Regions from separate parts of the Ideonella azotifigens genome, predicted to be linked through region 1. Evidence: riboswitches for the same ligand, from Rfam matches in the RefSeq annotation. Region 1 holds a riboswitch; the other holds the start of a gene.

Region 1 (8,020 bases):
TGCACCACGCCAGCAATGGCCGTTCGGTCTACAGCTTCTGCATGTGCCCTGGCGGCACCGTGGTGGCCGCAACCTCGGAGCCCGAGCGCGTGGTGACCAACGGCATGAGCCAGTATTCGCGCAACGAGCGCAATGCCAACGCCGGCATCGTCGTCGGCATTGACCCGGCTGACTACCGGCAGATCCCGGGCAGCGGGCCCGTCAGCCCGCTGGACGGCATGGCTTTCCAGCGCGTCTGGGAGTCTCGCGCCTACGAACTGGGCGGCGGCGGCTACGTGGCGCCCGCCGCACTGGTGGGCGACTTCATCAAGCGCCAGCCCAGCCGCGTGCTCGGCAATGTGGAGCCCTCGTACAAGCCCGGCGTGCAGCTGACCGAGCTGGCCGCCAAGGACCGCCCCGTCCTGCCGCACTACGTGCTGGATGCAATCCGCGAGGCATTGCCCGCCTTCGAGCGGCAGATCAAGGGCTTCTCGATGCCAGACGCGGTGCTGACCGGCGTCGAGACCCGCACCTCCTCGCCGCTGCGCATGACACGCGGCAAGGACTACCAGAGCCTGAACGTCAAGGGCCTGTTCCCGGCCGGCGAAGGCGCGGGCTATGCAGGCGGCATCATGTCCGCTGGCGTGGACGGCATCGAGGTCGCCGAGGCCGTGGGCCGCGCGATGCTGGCTACGGCCTGAAGCCTCCGCGAGCGTTCAGCCGCCGCTGGCGGACGCCGGCGTGGCCGGCAGTAACAGCACGTCGGCCTTGCCGCCCACGCAATCGATCGTCTGGCCGGGCTTGCAGGCTGGCTTGGGTGGGTCGTAAATCGTGTAGTGGCCACCCGGCCGATAAATCAGCAGCAGCCACAGCACCACCACCGTGGCTGCCGTGACGGCGATGACGACCAGGCGCTGGCGGCGCGAGGTCGGTTGATAACGGTCTTGATGTGGGTCTTGGTCAATTCTTGGCACGGCCGGGACTATCGCACGGCGCTGGCGCCACGCGCGGCTGCGGTTACACTGCCCAGCTTGTTAGGAGAGAGCTCCACCCGGAGCCGCCGAAGGCGCAGAGGCACACCCTCGAACGCTCAGGCAAAAGGACTGACAAGCGTCTTGCCGTAACACGCGGGGCGTTCCTCACTGGAGAGAGGCGGGTGATGGCTGCAAGGCCATGAGCCCGTCCACCGAAGGGGCAAGCGGTGGCCGTTATCAACGGCGCCGTCAATCTCTCAGGTAAAGCGGACAGGGAGGGCCTATTGGATGAAGAGATTCGCCAGACCGCCCTCCAAGCGCCGACCTGAAGAGACGACCCCGCATGAGCTCCACGCCTGACACCCTGCTGCAGACCCCGCTGCACGCCCTGCACCTCGAACTCGGCGCCCGCATGGTGCCTTTTGCCGGCTACGCGATGCCGGTGCAATACCCGGCCGGCCTGATGGCCGAGCACCGCCAGTGCCGCGATTCGGCCGCGCTGTTCGACGTCTCGCACATGGGCCAGTTGCGCCTGATCGGCGCCGACGCGGCCGCCGCTTTGGAAACCCTGGTGCCGGTGGACGTGATCGACCTGGCGCCCGGCAAGCAGCGCTACGCCTTCTTCACGAACGACGAAGGCGGCATCCTCGACGACCTGATGATCACCCGCCCGGCCGGCAAGGGAGCAGCCAGCTTCGGCGACCTGTTCGTGGTGGTGAACGCTGGCTGCAAGGACGCGGACATCGCGCACCTGCAGGCCCGCATTGGCAGCCGCTGCGAAGTCAGGCCGCTGCCCGAGCGTGCGCTGCTGGCGCTGCAGGGCCCGAAGGCGGTCGACGCCCTCTCCCGCCTGAACCCCGAAGTCGCCAAGCTGACCTTCATGACCGGCGGCCTGTTCACATTGGCCGGCGCCGAATGCTTCGTGACCCGTTCGGGCTACAGCGGCGAAGACGGCTTCGAGATCTCGGTGCACGAGAACGACGCCATCGCCCTGGCCCGCGAACTGCTCGCCCAGCCGGAAGTGAAGCCTGCCGGCCTGGGTGCGCGCGACACGCTGCGCCTGGAAGCCGGCCTGTGCCTGTACGGCCACGACATCGACACGACGACCACGCCAGTCGAAGCCGCGCTGACCTGGGGCGTCCAGAAGGTGCGGCGTGCTGGTGGCGCGCGCGCTGGTGGCTACCCTGGCGCCGCGGTCATCGACCGCCAGTTCGCCGAAGGCGCGGCGCGCAAGCGCGTGGGCCTGGTCGGCAAGGAACGGGCGCCGGTGCGCGAAGGCACCAAGCTGTTCTCGGCAGACGGCACCGAGCTGGGCACCGTGACCAGCGGCACGCTGGGCCCGACCGTGAACACGCCGGTCGCGCTGGCCTACCTGCCGACCGCGCAGGCCGCGGTGGGCACCGAAGTCTTCGCCGAAGTGCGCGGCAAGCGGCTGCCGATGACGGTCGCCGCCACGCCGTTCACACCGAACCGCTACTACCGCGGCTGAGCGCAGCGAGATCGGTCAGAGGCGGGCTTGCGACCTGCCCCATCCGGGGTTGGACAGCCCCGCCCCGCCGATCTAACCTGCGCGCTGGCACGGCGCCGCCGTGCTGCCGCCTCCCCCTTTGTTTGTTCCTGAATTCTTTCTCCCGCCACACCACGGAGCCCGACACATGACGACCATGTACACCAACGATCACGAGTGGATCAACATCGAGGACCACGAAGCCGCCGTCGTCGGCATCACGCTGCACGCGCAGGATGCCCTGGGCGATGTGGTCTTCGTAGACCTGCCCGAGGTCGGCACGACCTACGCCAAGGGCGACATCGCCGGCGTGGTCGAGTCGGTCAAGGCCGCGGCCGACATCTACATGCCGGTCAGCGGCGAAGTCGTCGAAGTCAACGAAGCGCTGCGTGCCGATCCTTCGCTGGCCAACACCGACCCGATGGGCAACGGCTGGTTCTTCAAGGTCCACGTGTCGGACATGGCCGAGTTCGAAGCGCTGATGGATGCGCCTTCGTACGACGCGCTGCTGAAGACGCTCTGATCCCGCGCTGATCCTGCCGGGTTCGGTGGCGCGATCCGCCGCCGAACCTTCCCGCCTTTCCCCTGCCGCCACCGCGGCCGCCCCGCCGAGACCCGCTGCCATGCTGATGTCCGCCCACGCGCCCCTGGACGCCCTTGAAAACAACGCCGAGTTCGTCGCCCGCCACATCGGGCCGGCGCCGGAGGACGAAGCTGCGATGCTCAGCGTGATCGGCGCGGCCTCGCGTCGTGCGCTGATCGAAACCCTGGTGCCCGCCAGCATCGCCCGCAGCGCGCCCATGCAGTTGCCCGCGCCGCTGACCGAAGCCCAGGCGTTGGCCGAGCTGAAGGCCATCGCTGGCAAGAACCAGTGCCTCAAGAGCTTCATCGGCCAGGGCTACCACGGCACGCTGACCCCCGGCGTCATCCTGCGCAACATCCTCGAGAACCCGGCCTGGTACACCGCCTACACGCCTTACCAGGCCGAGATCTCGCAAGGCCGCATGGAAGCCCTGGTCAACTTCCAGACCCTGGTGACCGACCTGACCGGCATGGCCGTGGCCAACGCCTCGATGCTGGACGAGGCCACCTCGGCCGCCGAAGCCATGACGCTGGCCGCCCGCGTGGGCAAGAGCAAGAGCGAAACCTTCTTCGTGGCAGACGACGTGCTGCCGCAGTCGCTGGAAGTGATCCGCACCCGCGCCAAGCCGCTGGGCATCACGGTCGTCGTCGGCCCGGCCGAGCAAGCCGGCCAGCAGGAATGCTTTGCCGCGCTGGTGCAGTACCCCGGCGTGACCGGCCGGGTGCGCGCGTTGCAGCCGCTGGCCGATGCCGTGCACGCCAAGGGCGGCCTGCTGATCGTCGCGGCCGACCTGCTGGCGCTGACGCTGATGCAGGCCCCGGCCGAGCAAGGCGCTGACATCGCGCTGGGCAATACCCAGCGCTTCGGCATGCCCATGGGCGCTGGCGGTCCGCACGCCGCCTACCTGGCCTGCAAGGACGAATTCAAGCGCTCTTTGCCCGGCCGCCTGGTGGGCGTGAGCGTGGACGCGCACGGCGCGCCCGCCTATCGCCTGGCGCTGCAGACCCGCGAGCAGCACATCCGCCGCGAAAAGGCCACGTCCAACATCTGCACCGCGCAGGTGCTGCCGGCCGTCGTCGCCAGCATGTACGCCGTTTATCACGGCCCGGATGGCCTCAAGCGCATCGCCCGCCGCGTGGCCAGCTACACCGCCATCCTGGCCGCCGGCCTGAAGCAACTGGGCGCCACGCTGGCGCATGAAGAAGCCTTTGACACGCTGGAAGTGAAGTCAGCCGGCCAGACGGAAGCCATTCTGGCAACGGCCCGCGCCGCCGGCATGAACCTGCGCAAGGCGAGCGACGCTTCGGTCGGCATCACGCTGGACGAGACCACCACGCGCGCCGACCTGCTGGCGATCTGGGCCCTGTTCGCCCACGGCAATTCGCTGCCCACCTTCGACCAGTTCGAAGCCGGCGTGGCGCCGCTGGTGCCGGCCGCCCTGGCCCGCAGCTCGGCCTTCCTGACGCATCCGGTCTTCAACGCCCACCACAGCGAAACCGAGATGCTGCGCTACATCCGCAAGCTCTCGGACAAGGACCTGGCGCTGGACCGCAGCATGATCCCGCTGGGCTCGTGCACCATGAAGCTGAACGCCACCAGCGAGATGATCCCCATCACCTGGCCGGAGTTCGCCAACATCCACCCGTTTGCCCCGGCCGACCAGCTGGCCGGCTACGCGCTGCTGAACGAGCAGCTCTGCGCCTGGCTGGCACAAGCCACCGGTTACGCCGGCATCAGCCTGCAGCCCAACGCCGGCTCGCAAGGCGAATACGCCGGCCTGCTGGCCATCCAGGCCTGGCATGCCAGCCGCGGTGAAGCCCACCGCCGCATCTGCCTGATCCCCGAGAGCGCGCACGGCACCAACCCGGCCAGCGCGATGATGGTCGGCATGCAGGTGGTCGTCGTGAAATGCGACGCCAACGGCAGCGTGGACCTGGCGGACCTGAAGGCCAAGTGCGAGAAGCATGCGGCCGACCTGGCTGCGATCATGATCACCTACCCCTCCACCTACGGCGTGTTCGAGCCGCAGGTGAAGGCGCTGTGCGAGATGGTGCACAGCTTCGGCGGCCGGGTGTACGTGGACGGCGCCAACATGAACGCAATGGTCGGCGTGGCAGCGCCGGGCCAGTTCGGCGGCGACGTGAGCCACCTGAACCTGCACAAGACCTTCTGCATTCCGCACGGCGGTGGCGGCCCGGGCGTCGGCCCGGTCTGCGTGGTCGAAGACCTGGTGCCCTTCCTGCCGGGCCACGGCACCGCCGGCCAGCAGCGCCTGGGCGGAGTGGGCGCCGTCTCGGCCGCGCCGCTGGGCAATGCCGCGGTGCTGCCCATCAGCTGGATGTACGTGCGCATGATGGGTGCCGAAGGCCTGCAGGCCGCGACTGAAACCGCCATCCTCAGCGCCAACTATGTCGCGGCCCGCCTGTCTGGCCACTACGACATCCACTTCAGCGGCAGCAAGGACGGCATCAAGGGCGGCGGCGTCGCCCACGAGTGCATCCTGGACCTGCGCCCGCTGAAGGACTCGTCCGGCATCAGCGCCGAAGACGTGGCCAAGCGCCTGATCGACTACGGCTTCCACGCGCCCACGCTGTCCTTCCCGGTCGCCGGCACGCTGATGGTCGAGCCGACCGAGAGCGAACCCAAAGCCGAGCTGGACCGCTTCTGCGACGCGATGATCGCGATCCGCGAAGAGATCCGCCAGGTCGAGGCTGGCACGCTGCCGCGCGAGGACAACCCGCTGAAGAACGCGCCGCACACCGCCGAACAGCTGGTGAAGACCGAGTGGACGCACGGCTACAGCCGCGAGGCCGCCGCCTACCCGTTGGCCAGCCTGCGCCAGGGCAAGTACTGGTCGCCGGTCGGCCGCGTGGACAACGTCTGGGGCGACCGGAACCTGTTCTGCAGTTGCATTCCAGTTTCCGAACTCGAGGCCTGATCCTCCCGCGATCCGCCCAGCCTCTTAGCAAGGTCCACGATGGCAGTCTCAGTCTTCGATCTGTTCAAGATCGGCATCGGCCCGAGCAGCTCGCACACGGTAGGTCCGATGCGCGCGGCGCGGCTGTTCGTTGGTCGCCTGCGGCACGAGGACTTGCTGCCTCGCGTGGCCCGCGTGCGCTGCTGGCTCTACGGTTCGCTGGGTGCCACCGGCAAGGGCCACGGCAGCGACAAGGCCGTGCTGCTGGGCCTGGCCGGCCATGAGCCGGACAGCGTGGACGTGGAGCAGGTGCCGGCCATCCTGGAAGCCATGCGCGGCGAGCGGCGGCTGAACCTGCTGGGCGAGCATCCGGTCCATTTCCTCGAGGCCGAGGATCTGCTCTTCATGCGCCGAGAGACGCTGCCCTTCCACGCGAATGGCATGCGGCTCACGGCCTATGACGCGGCCGGCGCCGAGCTGGAGTCGCGCACCTACTACTCGGTCGGTGGCGGCTTTGTCGTCAGCGATGAAGTGGCAGCCGACGGCAGCAAGCAGAAGGTCATCGCACCGGATGCCACCGTGCTGCCCTTGCCCTTCACCAGCGGCGACCAGTTGCTCGCGCTATGCCAGGAACACGGCCTGTCCATCGCCCAGGTCATGCGGCGCAACGAGCTGCACTGGCGCACGGAGGCCGAGATCCACAGCGGCCTGATGAAGATCTGGCAGGTGATGCAGGACTGCGTGGCCCGCGGCTGCAGGACCGAAGGCATCCTGCCGGGCGGCTTCAAAGTGCGCCGCCGCGCCGCCACTTTGCATCGCGCGTTGACATCCAACCCCGAGGCCGCGCTGCGCGACCCGCTGCAGGTGATGGACTGGGTCAACCTCTATGCACTGGCGGTCAACGAGGAAAACGCTGCCGGCGGCCGCGTGGTGACGGCGCCGACCAATGGCGCTGCCGGCATCGTGCCGGCCGTCCTCCACTACTACACGCGCTTCGTGCACAGCGCGACCGACGCGGGCGTGGTGGACTTCCTGCTCACCGCCGCGGCCATCGGCATCCTCTACAAGGAAAACGCCAGCATCTCGGGCGCCGAAGTCGGCTGCCAGGGCGAGGTGGGCGTGGCCTGTTCCATGGCCGCCGCTGCGCTGTGCCAGGTCATGGGCGGTACGCCAGAGCAGGTGGAAAACGCCGCCGAGATCGGCATGGAACACCACCTGGGGCTGACCTGCGACCCGGTCGGCGGCCTGGTGCAGATCCCCTGCATCGAGCGCAACGCCATCGCCTCGGTCAAGGCCATCAATGCGGCCCGCATGGCGCTGCACGGCGATGGCACGCACCACGTCAGCCTGGACAAGGTCATCAAGACCATGCGCGAGACCGGGGCGGACATGAAGACCAAATACAAGGAAACCGCTCGCGGCGGCCTGGCGGTCAACATCGTCGAGTGTTGAGCAGCGCAGCCCGCCCGGCGCGGGCCGGCTCGCTCAATGCAAGGCCAGGTTCAGTTGGTCGACCACCTCGGCCCAGTCGGCGTCCTGCTTGAGCTGTTCCTTCAGCAGTTGCGCCTGGGCGGGCGTCCAGAAGTCGGCTTCATTGAGGGCCACGCCGCTGGGCAGCGGCCGGTGCGCGTGGATGAAACTGCGAATGTCCGCTTCCTCGGCGGGCAGGCCCAGTTGGGCAAACAGCTCGTGGAACTGATGGAAGCTGCAGTCCATGGTCGACTTCTCCTCGTGATGCCGCGTGGCGCGGCGAATGGCCGAACCATAGGCCTGCCGGCGCGAGTTGCAAAGACGGACATGGCCTCAGCCGAACGTGGGCGCCCTCCTACGGCGCCAGAGCCGCTACGATCAACTCACTACCGCTGCGGCTGCACGCCTTGATCGCCATGCACACGCTTTCTCTCCTGCCTGATGCTGTAACGCCCTCCTCGTCGACATCCGGCGCACCCCGCATCCGCGTGGGCATTGGCGGCTGGGTCTTCGAGCCCTGGCGCGATGGCAATTTCTTCCCCGTGGGCTGGCCCAAGACCAAGGAACTCGCGTACGCCAGCAGCAAGCTC
Region 2 (8,020 bases), on a different contig from region 1:
ACCTCGCTGCGAAAGCCGAAACCGAGGTTGCGCTGCTCGCTGAAGAAGGTGCTGCCCTGCCCTTCGAAGCCGTTCATGTACAGGTGCAGGTAGACGGCGCGCACCTCGCGGTCGCTGCGGTTGCGCCAGGTCATCTGCTGCTGGGCTTCGATGGTGTGTTTCTCCGGGTCCAGCTTGGCCTGGATGCGGTAGTCCACAACGCGGTCGGACAGCGTGGCCGCGCCGGGCTGGCGTGGGCCGCCCCAGGCACCGGGCGCACTGGGCTCGCGCACCATGGCCGCATGTGGCGAGGCCAGCGCAATGCCGTCGGGCGACGGTGGCACGAGGGCCGCGCTGGCAGCTGCGGGCGCCGCGGTCGCCGCGGCGCTGGTGGCGCCCGGCGGTGCGGAGGGGTGGCAGCCTGTCAGGGCCAGGCCACCCAGGACCAGCGCCGATGAGGCGGCCAGTCCGGTCAGGAGTCTCGACATGCGCATGAGCTCAGTCTTCGAGTTGGTTGGGGTTGAGTCCGGGATTGGGCAAGAGGCCGGATGTTAGGCGTCCGCGCTGGCGAGGCGCCGCGCAGCCGGCGCGGCGGACTGTAGGAAGGCCTTCGCCGAATGAGCCTCGGTTGCGACAGGATGCCGCTGGCGCCGACCAGTTGCAGGCTGGCGCGACGAACTGCAGAAGCGTTCAGCCCAGCGTCCAGCGCGCCAGAGAGACCCACTGCCACAGGGCAAACCCCAGCAGCAGCAGCGCCGAGGCCTGGTTCACCCGGCGCCGCCAACGCACATCGAAGCGCTGGCGCAGCCGGCCGACGACTGCCGTCAAGAGCCACCACCACAGCGCCGAGCCACAACCCACACCGAGGATCATCCAGCCCGGCGAAGCCGGCTGCGCCGAGCTGCCGGCCAGCGCGCCGAAGATGGCCAGGAAGGACAGGATGGTGGCGGGGTTGGAAAGCGTCAGCAGGAAGGTGCCGGCGAAAGAGCCCAGCAGGCTGCCGGCGCCGGGCGCTGAAGCCGCGCGCTCGGCCACCGGCGCCTGCCAGGTGCGCCATGCGAGCCAGGCCAGCACCGCGCCGCCGACGAGGGCCAGCGGCACGCGCGCGCCGACCAGCCAGTCGATCACCAGCGTGACGCCAAACGCGCCCAGTGCGCCATAGCAGGCGTCCGCCGCGGCGGCGCCCAAGCCGGTGGCCAGGCCGGCGGCCTGGCCCTGGTCCAGCGTGCGCTGGATGGTCAAGAGGCCAATGGGCCCGACCGGCGCGGCGATCGACAGGCCGACCAACATGGCCTGGCTGAAAAGTGAGATGTCCATCGACCAATGTTAGAGGCCGACAGACAGCGGGCCCCACTCAGGCCGGTTGCAGCGACAGGCTTTGCCTGGCCGGCAGCGGGCCGCAGAAGGCGAAGTCGACCTCGGGCCGGCGGCCGTCGATCAGCTGCGCGAGCGCATGGCCGGAGCCCGCACCGTGGGTCCAGCCCAACGTGCCGTGGCCGGTGTTGAGGAACAGCTTGCGCACGCGGCTTTCGCCGATGTAGGGCACGTTGCCGGGTGTCGCCGGACGCAACCCCGTCCAGTAGCTGGCCAGCTCGGGCCGGCTCACGCCGGGGAAGAGTTGCAGCGTGCGGCGCACGATGGCCTCGCAGCGCACCGGGTTCAGCGCCAGGTCGTAGCCGTTCAGCTCGGCCGTGCCGGCAATGCGCAGGCGGTCGCCCTCGGGCGAGGTGAAGCGCGAGAAGACCAGCTTGTACTCGTCGTCGGTCAGGCTGACCTGCGGGGCCTTGGCGGCGTCCAGCACCGGCAACGTGGCCGAATAGCCCTTGGCCGGGTAGATGTCCAGCGTCAGGCCGGCTTGCTTGGCCAGCTGCGGGCTGAAGCTGCCGGCGGCCAGCACGTAGGCGTCGGCGCTCAGCACCTCGTACATGCCGGTTTCGTTGGCGAACTCCACGCCGGTCATCTCGCCGCCTTCGCTGCGCAGCTTCTGCACGCGCACACCGTAGCGGAACTTCACGCCGCGCTCGGCAGCGAGTGCGGCCAGGCCGGTGGTGAACTTGTGCACGTCGCCGGATTCGTCGGCACTGGTGTAGGTGGCGCCGGCCAGCTGCGGTGCGATGTGGGCCATCGCCGGCTCCAGCTTCACGACCTCGTCGCGGCCGATCACCTCGCGCTCGCAGCCCAGTTCGCGCATCACGCGCGCCGGCTCCACCGCCAGGTCGAACTCCTGCTGGCTGGTGTAGAAGTGCAGGATGCCCTTGGTGAGATGGTCGTACTGCAGCCCGGTCTCGGCGCGCAGCGCCTGCAGGCAGCTGCGGCTGTAGGTGCCCAGGTTCAGCAGCTGGATCATGTTGCGCCTGGAGCGCGCGGCCGGGCATTCCAGCAGGAACTTCAGGCCCCAGCGCCACTGCGCCGGGTCGGCCCGCAGGCGGAACAGCAGCGGTGCGTCTTCCTTGCCCAGCCACTTCAGCAGCTTCAGCGGCGCGCTGGGGTTGGCCCAGGGCTCGGCATGGCTGACGGAAATCTGGCCGCCGTTGCCGAAGCTGGTTTCGCGGGCCGCACCAGCATTGCGCTCCAGCACGGTGACCTCATGCCCGGCCTGCGCCAGGTACCAGGCCGTGGACACGCCGATCACGCCGGCGCCGAGAACGATGACTTTCATGGGAAAGCGCTTTCTTTCAGGCAAAAAGAAAGGGGCAGTGGCCGAAGCCTTGCGATCTGCTCGCAAGATTCCGGCCACTGCCCCCACTGTCCTTTTGCCTGAGAGATTCACGCCGCGGTTCCCCGCGGCGCTTGCCCCTTCGGCGGCTGCCATCGGCGAAGCTTTCAAGGCCTGCCGTGCAACGCTCTCCAGTTTGTCGAGATGGTTCCAGTCTTTGGGCCTGAGCGTTCTGAGGGGTACGCCTTCGGCAGCTTCAGCAACAAGTGCTTCGGCTTCTCCTGGAAGAAGATCAGTTTACAGCGGGCGACGCGGCACGGGAGCCGCGGGACGCACCGGCGCGGCAAATGCCGCACGGAAGGCGCCCAGGATCGCCAGGATCAGGTCGGAACGCATTCAGTGGCTCCAGCTCATCATGCTGAGCTGCGTGTGCGCGCTCTCGACGGTGCCGCGCTCGAGCCGGCGAATGCGCCGCTCCAGGTCGCCCATGTCGACGGCTTGCGACAGGTAGCGCTCGTCGTCTTCACGGCTGGCGTCCTGGCCGCGTTGCGAAGGGGTAGTCAGTTGGGCGATGAAACGCCGGACAGTTGCGTAGGTGTTTTGAACGGAGGTCATGGTCTGTACCCTTTTTGGGGCTGATGGAGGGCCATCTCTCGGAGCGGTGGCTCCGGACAGCCCGGTTTGGTTTTTGTATGCAATGTAGTCTAAGGGTTTCCACTCAATCGTGCTGGCGAGGGATCGGTTAACAAGGCCCTAGAAACGGCCGCATTTCACGACGCAAAGCCTTGTTTTCATTGGCAAAACCGCCTTTTCACCAGACCAGATCCAAAGTGCCTTCGCATCGGGTTATGCACAAACAGCATGACTTTGACATGCCGCCCAGCACCGCTCACTGAGTGCCCCAATCGCAGAACGCGAAACGCGAATTCGCTGCCGGCCACCGACGTTTCGTCAGCAAATCGAACCTTCTGCACGGCCAAACCGGCAACTCGTCGCATCCCGGTCGCACCGCAGGCCGCGGCTTCCTAAAGTCCACTCATCGACACCCCGAACCGCACCAGGAGCCCACCATGACCGCCACCGCCACCCGTTTCGCCGCTGCTTCCAACGCCGCCCGCGCCGGCTTCGCCGGTCTGACCGCCGTGGTCACACTGACGGTGCTGGCGGGCGTGACCCACATCGCCGGCCAGCAAGTCCAGGACGTGCAGTTGGCCCAGGCCCGCAGCAACGCCGCGACGATGCTCGCCAGCGCCGTGCCGGCCAACGAAATGCCGCTGCAGATCGTCGTCGTGACCGGCAAGCGGGTCTGACACCCAGTCGCGTCGATCCCGCGCCGAGGGCCCCGCACTGCGGGGCCTTTTTCGTTGTGGCGCCGAACGCCAGCGGGCCGCTGCAGCAGCCGGTCGACGCACCACTGAGTAGACGTCCCGGTAGACCTTCTCCACACAGTTCAGCCGCTGCCGTTCATCCCTGCGGGCAGCAGTTTGGCCAGGCGCTGCGGCAACTCGTCGCATCCCGGTCGCAAGCGCAAGCGGCGCTGCCTAAAGTCCACCCATCGAAACACGATTTGCAGCCCAGCAGGAGCCTCAAATGACCACCCCCAACAGCACCGCCAACGTCAACACCCGCGAATTCCAAGCCAGCTCGAAGGCCGCCCGCACCGGCTTCCTCAGCCTGGCCGCGATGGTGACCTTCAGCGTGCTGGCCGGCATGTCGCAGATCGCCAATGCCCAGGCGGACGATGCGCTGGTCGCACAGGCCGCTTCGCAAGGCGCGGTGCAGGTCGTCGTGGTCTGCGGCAAGCGCAGCGCCGTCTGAGCCAAGCGCTCAGCGAAGTTCCTTCAGCAACTGCTTCAGGCGCTTGCGCCCTTCTGCATTCGTGCCGCGCCAGACTTCCTGCGCCAAGGCCAGGAACTGCTGCTCGGCGGCACTCGGCGACTGCGGCACATGCTCGCCGTCCAGCCAGCCCAGCGGCTGCTCGCACGCCACCTCGATCTGATGCGCCAGCTTGTCACCGATGGGCCGGCTGCTCTTGATCTGGCTCCACATGCTGGGGCTGATCTGCAGCTGTTGCGCAAAGGCCTGCTCCATGCCCTTGGGCGGCACGCCAGCCCGCATCTGCGACTCGGCATAACGTTGAAACAAGGCCAGCACGTTCTGGCGGCGATTCACGGTGAGGTTGTCTGACACGAAAGCGGTTGTGGCGGCGAAGACACGATCTGGAACACAAAGATTGTCGCACCCGCTTGACGCAGAAGTGAAGACTCTTTACAGTTCACCCATTCGCTGCTGAGTGGCTTCCACTGCTCACGGCACCGGAACCTTCGGGTTCCACCGATCACCAGGTCTTTCGTTCCAACCCAACCGAAGTCTCACCGTGAACTCCGCCACCTTCATCGCCAAGCGTTCGCTGCCCCTTTCGGGCCAGTGCACCGGCATGGGTGCAGGGTTTGCAGGCTTGTCTGCAAACGTTTGCGGTTTGAACAGCCAGGCCGGTGATCACAGCCACAACATGCCCCCGGGCGAGGCCAGCGCATAGCGCGTTGCCTCCTACTCGAATCCATCGAGGCCCGGCATCCGAAAGGATCCGGGCCTTGTTGCTTTTGACCTTCTGAATTTCTGTCCCATCACGGGTGTGTTTCGGCAAAACGGCCGAGCAGTGCGCTTTCTCTGTGTGAGAGCGGCCAGGATGTGCGCCACGGGGACGCCCGTGTCGTGCAGCGAGAACACGGCGCAAGCCTTCGGGGTCTTGCGTTCGCGCTGGAGCACAACCGTGATGGGACTGAAGACCCATGTTTCACGAAGCCTTCGTCGAGCTCACGCTTCGAAGGCGGAAATCGGCCGCAAAGATTGGGCGGCACCGGAACCCGTCACCGGAACCTTTCACCAAGTGCGCTCAGGCGTGGCCGTAGCTCAATGGCAGAGCCGTGGCTTGTGATGCCACTGATGTCGGTTCGATCCCGGCCGGCCACCCCTGAGCGCATCGCGCTTTCACCCCAAAAACAGGAGGACATCATGAAGAAGTACAACCCACAGGCGGCTGAAGCCTTCAGCTTTCGAACCCACCCGTAAGCGCCGCAAAGGCTACCCGTCCGAGACCGGCGTCAAGCGCGGCGCGCGGGTGGTGCATGGCGACAAGGAACTGCTGGAGAAGCTGGGGCGCCAAGACCCCTGCCCCTGCGGTTCGGCGCGCCGGTTTCATGCAGTGCTGCCTGCGCAGCGGCTCGTTTTGACGGCGCACTGCGCCAGGACTATTTCCGCGACTGAGGCGCAGCTTCACCCGACACCGGCAAGCGCGCAACACCGCAGACAAGCGCCGGGCCGAGGCTGTGAGCCACGGTTTGGCGGTTCAACCATTGAAAGGAGTTTCCGATGAAGACCCGGATCTCTTCCCTTGCCAACGCCCTGCTGGACAGCCTGGGCAGTGGCCTGCTGCTGATGGCCGCGGTGATGACTTTCAGCCTGCTGGCCGGCCTGGTGCAGGTGGCCGAAGCCCAGCGCCAGGGCTCGCAACTGGCTGACGCGCAGTTGCCCGAGGCGGCTGCCGCCGTGCCGGCGCTGTTTCTGGACGATGCGCCGGAAGCCCCGGCCTCGGCCGTGCCGCCGCCCGGCAAGCCCTTGAGCACCTGACGCTCTGCGCCACACGGCAGTGGCCAGCTGGCCACCACTCATCGCCTGCAAAGGCAACTCAATCACCTGCCGGCCCCGCCTGTCGCAAGACGGTCGCGGCGGGGATCGCGGCTGCCTAAAGTACATCCATCGACACCCACCGCACACCGCAAGGAGCCCCAAATGACCCCCTTCACGTTCATGAACACCACCAGCCTTCGCACCCGCGCCCCTTTCCTGGCACTGGCCGCCACCGTCACGCTGACCGTGCTGGCCAGCCTGAGCCACTACGCCGACCGGCAGGTCCAGGCCGAACAGTTCGCCCAGGCCACGCCGAGCGCCCCGACCCAGGTGGTCGTGGTCACCGGCAAGCGCAGCATCAACGGCTGAGCGCCCCGGCCATGTGCCGGTGTGATGTGGCTGTCCGAATGTCAAGTTGATCGACTGGTCCCACTGACCACTCATTCGCCCCGCAACCGCGGGGCTTTTTTTCGCCTGCGCGCTACAGCGCCGCGAGCACCCGCTCTGCAATCGCCAGCGAAGCGGTCAGCCCCGGGGACTCGATGCCGAACAGGTTGACCAGGCCGCGCACGCCATGCGCGGCCTCGCCCTGGATCAGGAAGCCGGCCGCCGCCTCGCCCGGCCCGCTGATCTTCGGGCGAATGCCGGCGTAGCCCGGCTGCAAGGCGCCGTCCTGCAAGCCGGGCCAGTAGCGCCGGATGGCCGCGTAGAACGCATCGGCGCGTGCCGGGTCGACCCGGTAGTCCAGCGTGTCCACCCATTCCACGTCCGGCCCGAAACGGGCCTGGCCGCCGAGGTCGATGGTCAGGTGCACGCCCAGCCCGCCCGGCTCGGGCACCGGGTAGATCAGCCGCGAAAACGGCGAGCGGCCGGCCAGGCTGTAATAGTTGCCCTTGGCCAGGTACAGCGGCGGCACCTGTTCCGCAGGGAAGCCGGCCAGGCCGCTGGCCAGCGCCTGTGCGTGCAGACCAGCACTGTTGACGACCAGGCCCGCGTGGATCGCCATCGGCTGCTCGCCGCCCACTTGCAGCGTGATGCCTTCGGCCCCGCATTCACCGCCCAGCACCGGCGCGTCATAGGCGAGCATGCCGCCTGCCTGCTCGAAGTCCCCCTGCAGCGCCAGCATCAGGCCGTGGCTGTCGACGATGCCGGTGCTGCTGCTCTCCAGCGCGGCCATGCATCGCAGCTGCGGCTCGGCAGCCCGCGCCTGCGCAGCGCTGACCATCGCCAGCTCGCTCACACCATTGGCATGGCCAGTGGCCTGCAGCTTCTCCAGCGTGTCGCGCTGCTCGGCCGAGGTCGCAACGATCAGCTTGCCGCAGCGCCGGTGCGCCACGCCGTGGCTGGCGCAGTAGTGGTACAGCAGCTGCTTGCCGCGCACGCACAGCTCGGCTTTCAGCGAGCCGGTGGGGTAGTAGATGCCGGCGTGGATGACCTCGCTGTTGCGCGAGCTGGTGCCGCTGCCAATGCAGTGCTCGCGCTCAAGCAGCACGGTCTCAAAGCCACGCAGGGCCAGCGCGCGGGCCACGGCCAGCCCGACCACGCCGGCACCGACGACGATGCAATCCACTCGTTCCATCACTCACCCGTTCCTGCAGACTGGCGCCCAGTCTCGCAGGTTCAGGGGCGATGGTCAGAACGCGTGGCGCACGCCCGCCGCAATGCCCACCTGCACACCACCAGCCACCGGGCCGTTGCCCGCGGCTGCATTGCTGACCGCCAGCGCCAGCGTGCCACTGTTGCCGATGCGGCCGG

Evidence for each region. A riboswitch is a leader RNA that binds a small molecule or an ion and turns the genes downstream of it on or off. The one in region 1 is predicted to bind glycine.
Region 2: it holds a riboswitch for glycine, as region 1 does, so the genes downstream of both, LRH25_RS08375 (D-amino acid dehydrogenase) here and gcvT (glycine cleavage system aminomethyltransferase GcvT) in region 1, are expected to answer to the same signal.

What each region holds. Positions count from the first base shown of each region.
Region 1 is NZ_JAJNKD010000011.1:197,875-205,894, forward strand. It holds gene LRH25_RS21840 (NAD(P)/FAD-dependent oxidoreductase) at 1-680, shown strand, start outside; gene LRH25_RS21845 (hypothetical protein) at 696-953, opposite strand; glycine riboswitch at 1,005-1,095, shown strand; glycine riboswitch at 1,112-1,237, shown strand; gene gcvT (glycine cleavage system aminomethyltransferase GcvT) at 1,297-2,442, shown strand; gene gcvH (glycine cleavage system protein GcvH) at 2,609-2,983, shown strand; gene gcvP (aminomethyl-transferring glycine dehydrogenase) at 3,084-5,981, shown strand; gene LRH25_RS21865 (L-serine ammonia-lyase) at 6,021-7,412, shown strand; gene LRH25_RS21870 (DUF2789 domain-containing protein) at 7,446-7,676, opposite strand; gene LRH25_RS21875 (DUF72 domain-containing protein) at 7,847-8,020, shown strand, end outside.
Region 2 is NZ_JAJNKD010000003.1:49,221-57,240, reverse strand. It holds gene LRH25_RS08385 (M1 family metallopeptidase) at 1-467, opposite strand, end outside; gene LRH25_RS08380 (LysE family translocator) at 670-1,296, opposite strand; gene LRH25_RS08375 (D-amino acid dehydrogenase) at 1,334-2,662, opposite strand; glycine riboswitch at 2,715-2,840, opposite strand; gene LRH25_RS08370 (DUF3563 family protein) at 3,032-3,250, opposite strand; gene LRH25_RS08365 (hypothetical protein) at 3,706-3,945, shown strand; gene LRH25_RS08360 (hypothetical protein) at 4,226-4,453, shown strand; gene LRH25_RS08355 (hypothetical protein) at 4,463-4,825, opposite strand; gene LRH25_RS08350 (hypothetical protein) at 5,013-5,174, shown strand; tRNA gene LRH25_RS08345 (tRNA-His) at 5,538-5,608, shown strand; gene LRH25_RS08340 (hypothetical protein) at 6,008-6,265, shown strand; gene LRH25_RS08335 (hypothetical protein) at 6,428-6,634, shown strand; gene LRH25_RS08330 (NAD(P)/FAD-dependent oxidoreductase) at 6,747-7,844, opposite strand; gene LRH25_RS08325 (porin) at 7,899-8,020, opposite strand, start outside.